2 regions of the Paenibacillus sp. MER 99-2 genome follow, and region 1 is predicted to be linked to the other one. Evidence: riboswitches for the same ligand, from Rfam matches in the RefSeq annotation. Region 1 holds a riboswitch; the other holds the start of a gene.
The links. Region 1 has a riboswitch for glycine ahead of sdaAB (L-serine ammonia-lyase, iron-sulfur-dependent subunit beta). Riboswitches for the same ligand answer to the same signal wherever they lie in the genome.
Positions count from the first base shown of each region.

Region 2: it holds a riboswitch for glycine, as region 1 does, so the genes downstream of both, gcvT (glycine cleavage system aminomethyltransferase GcvT) here and sdaAB (L-serine ammonia-lyase, iron-sulfur-dependent subunit beta) in region 1, are expected to answer to the same signal.

Region 1 covers NZ_JAMAUZ010000005.1:190,974-194,393, reverse strand. Annotated here, with positions in the region: gene M3636_RS20960 (MFS transporter) at 1-500, shown strand, start outside; glycine riboswitch at 933-1,058, shown strand; glycine riboswitch at 1,063-1,197, shown strand; gene sdaAB (L-serine ammonia-lyase, iron-sulfur-dependent subunit beta) at 1,309-1,998, shown strand; gene sdaAA (L-serine ammonia-lyase, iron-sulfur-dependent, subunit alpha) at 1,988-2,908, shown strand; gene M3636_RS20945 (alpha-glycosidase) at 3,131-3,420, opposite strand, start outside.
Region 2 covers NZ_JAMAUZ010000001.1:89,137-92,556, forward strand. Annotated here, with positions in the region: gene gcvPA (aminomethyl-transferring glycine dehydrogenase subunit GcvPA) at 1-1,060, opposite strand, end outside; gene gcvT (glycine cleavage system aminomethyltransferase GcvT) at 1,057-2,193, opposite strand; glycine riboswitch at 2,437-2,536, opposite strand; glycine riboswitch at 2,540-2,663, opposite strand; gene gcvH (glycine cleavage system protein GcvH) at 3,005-3,397, shown strand.

The DNA.
Region 1 (3,420 bases):
TGAACTTGTCTGAATCTCAATACGGGGCATTGATGAGTGTTACTGGCGTCGGTTATCTAGTTGGTTCGCTGCTTGTCACCCTGTTTGCCAAACATATTCCGATCCGTCATATGATGGGGATCGGCGTGCTTATGGTTTCGCTTGGTTATTTCCTATTTGCACGTTCGTTTTCCTTCGAGCTTGCAGCGTTCGCCTTTATCTTGCTTGGGCTGTGCTCAGCACTTGCCAACACAGGCCTGATTACCTTTTACCAGAATAATATTCCGGTAGATCTAATGGGCAGGATGAGCAGTGTCATTGGACTGATGCTGAGCGCGCTTCAAGTGGCTTCTATTTTGATTGCAGGGGTAGTGGCAGAATATTTATCCCTTCGTCTTGTGTATACGGTTGTCTCAGCAGCCATGATGTTAGTGGCACTTATCTTATGGATCACCAGCTTGCTTCCTTCAAGAAGTTCGTATTATCAAGAGGCTGTGACGAAGAGTGCAACGATGAAGTAGGTTAGACTGATGCGGAGAACAACTGCAGAAGTGAAATGGCTCGACAAAAAAAGAAAGAAAGTAATAGTAAGTAAGTTGGGCATTGGTGTGTCCTATAGGGGAGAAGGTCTTGGACAGAAGGTTTTAGACAGAAGTTTGCCTTAACACCCGAACCATTGGACACACCTGAACATACATAGAATTAACAGCAGAGATGTAAACAAATGAATAAACATGAGTGCCGATGTGACAAAAGTTCACAGTAGATAACGCTTACATTTGATTTGAAGCTAACAAATCGTTAAGTTTATTGACATGAAACTTCCGGTCGATTAATCTTAATGAGTAAGAGTGTTTTTTCGTCGGATCACGATATGATTTAGCTTTAATGTCACTATTTTGAATCATAATTATCATCATTCTGATCTCATCAGAATAATTCCATACAGCGAATGATAACGAGCGGGAGAGACCTGAGTTGGCTAAGTAAGATGGCCTGCGATCAGGCACCGAAGGAGCAAGCTGCCTACGCACCCGGCGCGGCGGTTAATCTCTCAGGTAAATGTACCATCGTTGGACGCAACTCTGGAGAGTGCGCATGATGCGCCACCCAAGGGGTATATGATTAAACAGCTTGGTACAGTATGTGTAAGAACAAGGCATGCACTGTATCGACTGACGCTGTTGATCATGAAACTCTCAGGTATCGAGGACAGAGAGAGGGCTTAAGGCCTTCTTCTGTCCTTTTTTGATGTCATCATTCAGTAATAATGGAACGTTATGGTTAAGTATCTGGATGAACATGACGAATACAAATGGAGGGTTTTTGATGCGTTTTAAAGATGTTTTCTCAATTATTGGTCCATCCATGACGGGACCTTCAAGTTCACATACGGCTGGTGCGGCGAGACTTGGCAGAATTGCTCGTCAGTGGTTGGGTTGTACGCCGGAGCGCGCCCGGTTAACACTATACGGATCGTTTGCCGATACGTATCAAGGGCATGGCACAGATCTTGCGCTAATCGGCGGATTGCTTGATTATGCGACAGACGATCCGCGAATACCGGATGCTGAAGAGTATGCAGAGCAAGCGGGTATGGAGGTTGAGTTTTTCACAAGTGGCCTACCTGCTCCCCATCCCAATACGGTCAAAATTGAACTGTGGCACGGTGACCGTGAATGTTCATTGATTGGTGCGTCCATTGGGGGCGGCAGTGTGTCAGTGCATGCCTTGAATGATTTTCGCGTCCAGATCAGTGGGGAGTTCCCAACATTGGTGCTGCGTCATGCGGACAAAGCAGGGGTGCTTGCATCCGTGACGTCCACCATCAGTTCCTCAGGCGTGAACATCGGTTATATGCAGGTAGACCGGAAAGGTCGGGATGGTGAAGCATTGACTGCGATGGAGATGGATGGGGCGCCAGACCCGAATATGTTAAGCCGTTTGAAGTCGCTGGATCATGTGCTGGATATTCGTGTAATTGATTTGAAGAAGGGAGTGAGTCCAGATGCGATTTAAGCATTTGCATGAACTGAATACGATCTGCACGGCTGAATCCAAGACCATTGCTCAGTTAATGATTGAAGAACAAGTCCAAGAGACGAATACGCCGGAAGCAGATGTCGTGCAGCAGATGTCTGAATATTATCAGGTGATGAAGGAAGCGGTTCATAAAGGACTGAATGAAGATACAGTTTCGCGCAGTGGTCTGACTGGTGGAGACGGCAAGAGGATGGCGGAATACATTCGTAAAGGAGAGACTTGCTCAGGTGATGCTTCAGCACTTGCGATGGCATATGCCCTGTGTGTCTCTGAAGTCAATGCATCCATGGGGCGAATTGTTGCTACACCGACAGCGGGTTCGTGCGGCATTATTCCAGGTGTGTTCATCAGTTCACAAGAACGTTTTGGCTGGACTGACGAGCATCTGGTTAACGGACTGTTCTGTGCTGGGGCGATCGGATATGTTATTGCAAACAATTCGTTTATCTCTGGTGCTGAGGGTGGCTGTCAGGCTGAGGTAGGCTCCGCGATTGGTATGGCGGCGGGTGCTATGGTTGAGCTACGTGGAGGCACGCCGGAGCAGGTTGTTCATGCGGTAGGTTTGGCGTTAAAAAATACACTCGGTCTCATCTGCGATCCAGTCGCAGGTCTCGTCGAAATTCCTTGCATCGTCCGCAACGGACTGGGCGCTGTAACCGCTCTAGCCGCTGCTGATATGGCACTTGCTGGGGTGCGTAGCGCCATTCCATCGGACGAAGTGATTGATGTCATGCTTGAAGTGGGCAGTGCTATGCCAAGCAGGCACCGTGAGACGGCTCAAGGTGGACTGGCTCAGACCCCGACAGGACGCAAAATGATGGAGAAGCTTGCGAAACCGAAGGCAAAACGTGCTCCGGAACCAGAGTTAGAAACAGACGGGGCATAGGGTTCAACGTCAGAATAAAATTAAAATATGAAGAGGCGCCTAGCAGTGTAGTAACCTTCTGCTGGCGCCTCTTTGGCATAGATAGATCTGAAACGAAAAGCTGGCATAAGAGTAGTATTTGTATTGTGTAATATTCGTACCGCGTGCCAGTTACAGCACCCGGCGCGCGCAGTATTCTAGGTCACGCCAGACTTCTCGATGAAGTCTGGCACGAACCTTATATTACTCCAGAGCCATGCTTAATACTGCATATCCATAAGCCGGAAGCTCAATCGCAAGTATGCCATCCTCCAGTGCGATCCGGTGCTTCTCGCCAAACAGCTCATGCCAATCATCTGTACTCGTCTCCAGCTCAACGATGGCCGTTTCTTCTGAGCGATTGAACAGAATTAGAATGCGCTCTTCTTCATCCTGACGTTCCATGACAAGCTGGCTACCACCTTCGCGGGCTTGTAGGAATCGAATCGTACCTTCAGCACGCAGAGCAGGATGAGCGTGACGGAGCGCAATAA
Region 2 (3,420 bases), on a different contig from region 1:
CGATCATGCCCTGTCTTCCCATTGTAGACATGTATACGGATGCGCTCAGTGCAAGCAATGCTTGGTTGGAACAAATGTTAGACGTCGCCTTTTCCCGGCGGATATGCTGTTCGCGTGCCTGTAGTGTTAGTACGAAGCCACGTTTGCCGTTACGGTCAGTCGTCTGACCTACAATTCGACCAGGAATACGGCGCATATGAGCCTGTGATACAGCAAAATATCCACATGTTGGTCCGCCGAGAGATGCGGCGATCCCCAAAGGTTGAGCGTCACCGACAACAATGTCAGCGCCAAGCTTCCCAGGAGCCTCTAACAATCCTAGTGAAAGTGGATTCGCACTTACTACAAGCAGGCTTTTGTGTGCATGAGCTAGGTCAGCTGCTTGCTGGATAGGTTCAATGGCACCGAAGAAGTTTGGGCTTTGAATCATGACTGCTGCCGTGTCTTCCGAGATGGCGGCTTGTAAGGCATCCCAGTCAGTTACGCCATTTTGATACCCGATCTCGACGATCTCCAGACTTAGACCATGAGCATAGGCTTTCAGTACCTGACGTGCTTCCGGATGAACGGTACGAGATACGATCAATTGTTTACGGCGAGTAGCTGCTGCTGCCAAATTCCCTGCTTCTGCAAAAGCGGTGGCACCGTCATACATACTTGCATTGGCAACGGCCATGCCTGTCAATTCGCAGATGTATGATTGAAACTCAAATATCGCTTGAAGCTCGCCTTGACTAATTTCAGGTTGGTACGGTGTATATGCAGTATAGAATTCCGAACGGGAGATCACATGATTGATGACAGAAGGTATATGGTGGTCGTAGATGCCTGCACCCAGAAAACTTGCGTGTGTCTCGAAGTTGGCATTGGCACCAGCTTGTTTGGACATATGACGCGTAAGTGCATATTCATCTAGCCGAGAGGATACGGGTAACTCACCCTGATAACGAATCTCCTGCGGGATATCTCGGAAGAGGTCTTCGATCGTTTCCACACCAACTGTTGCCAGCATAGCGCTCTGATCCTGCTCGGTCATAGGAATGTAACGGTGCTTGGTCATGCTTGATCAGCTCCTTGAGTAGGTGTCTTAGGCGTGCGTGTCCGTTTATGAAAAGGGGTCTTTACGACCTCGGCTTTTAGCTTTTTGCCGCGAATCTCAATCTCCAGTGGCGTACCTAGTGCAGCATATTTGCTGTCAATAAGGGCTAGCCCAAGATTCCTTTTTAGCGTAGGTGATTGTGTGCCTGTCGTTACTTCACCAATCTGTACACCATCTGCGTAGAGAGGGTAATGGGGACGTGGAATCCCGCGCTCCAGCACTTCGATGCCGACTAATTTGCGAGCAGTCCCGTCATTTTTTTGCTGTGATAAAACGTCGTGTCCGATAAAAGGTCCGGAATTCAGTTTCACAAACATGCCAACACCTGCCTCCAGCGGGGAGATCGTGGGTGACAGTTCCTGCCCGTACAATGGCAATTTTGCCTCAAAGCGCAGGGTGTCCCGTGCACCAAGTCCAGCCGGAACCAATCCGTGTTCTTCCCCTGCCTGCATCAATCCATTCCACACTGTAGCTGCGTGATCTGCTGGAACATACAGCTCAAAGCCATCTTCGCCGGTATATCCAGTGCGGGATAACAGCAATTTTACACCGCATACTTCCGTATCCTGTACAAAACGAAACAGCTCAATGGTAGCTACATCAATGTCCGTAACTTTTTGGAGAATATCAACAGACAATGGACCTTGCAGTGCTAGAAGAGCAGTCTGCTTGGAGTCATTTGTCATGGTTACCCCAGGGGCGAGATGTTCCACTAGCCATGCCCAATCCTTATCGATGTTGGAGGCATTAACAACTAACATATAGTGCTGTTCCTCCAGTTTATACACCAGTAGATCATCGACCACACCGCCATCGGGATAACACATCAACGTATATTGTGCCTGACCCGGAACAAGTGCGGTTACGTCATTGGTGGTCATGTGCTGCAAAAAAGCCTCCGCTTGTTCACCTTGTACGGTGAATTCGCCCATATGGGATACATCAAACAGCCCTGCACGTTCACGAACTGCTTCGTGTTCCTTCTGAATTCCGCTAAACTGTACCGGAAGCTCCCAGCCACCAAAGTCAATGCAACGTACGCCTTCGTACTGTTGATATAAGGGAAAGAGTGGAGTTCTAAGTAAATCGGACATCAAATCACCTCTTCATTAGCCGTCAAGCGGCTGAATGTGCTGCATATGGATTAATGTTGAATAGGCATGATCGTTATTAGAGTGGTATAAGTATTTTGAGTAATGAATATAAATCGTACGTAAAATCGTACTTCTGAGATCCGGTTATGCTGCACGGTTTGGTTGCTGTGTTTATCTTTTTTGGGAAAAAGGAAAAGGACAGGCCAAAGAAACTGCATGCCAGAAGCACGCTGTATTCTTAGGCTCTGTCCTTGGTACCTGAGAGTTACCCCGCCGCCAATGCAGCAGGTTTCCCCTTGGGTGATCTTAACGCCCGTACCGGGCGGGTAGATGCTCTCCAGAGTTGCGTCCCGTAAAAGTCCTTTTGCCTGAGAGATTCACCGCCCGCTTGTCGGGTGGTTTACTCCTTCGGCGTTACCGCATGAACATCCAGATCCAGATGCTTGGGTAATCTCTCCCTTTACATTCATCCGCGATATTGCACACAACGAAAACAGTTTTACTCCTTTCATTAATACGCGAATTGCCTGCTGATGTCAAGAACAATGTCATCTGATTTCAAAGAAAGACGAATAATTTAAGCTTATATGCAATTTAATGTTCGTTTAAATAAAAAGAGTGCGCTTACTATTCCAATAATAACTAGTATATGTAAGTTCGTATTTAGATGATCTCGCTTTTGATCAGAAAATATGAACAAATTGTAAGGTATCTTGACATTTGATTCGAAAATATCATACGCTATGTTCTGGGGAAAGGGATTTGGCCAAAGAACGCATGCACTCATTAATGAAAAGCGAGGCGGATATCGATGAGCGAATTGAAAAGTGATTTCCTGTACAGTGAAGAGCACGAATGGGTGCAGACCGTAGGGGAGGATACTGTACGTATTGGTATTACCGAGTTCGCACAGCATCAGCTGGGTGACATTGTGTTTGTTGAATTGCCTGATCTTGAATCCAGTGTACAAGCGGAAGAAAGTATTGGTACGATTGAATCCGTCAAAACGGTTTCGGATTTATTTTCACCTGTGAGTGGCTCCATTATTGCGATCAATGATGCGTTGCAAGACTCACCAGAGCTTGTGAATAGCTCTCCTTATGAAGAAGGATGGATGATTGAGATCCGGGTGGATGGCGATTTGAGTGTAGCCTTATCCAAGCTGATGAACGCGGATGCTTATCGCAAACACACGGAAGAATAATATGTTCTGAAATGGACTTATTA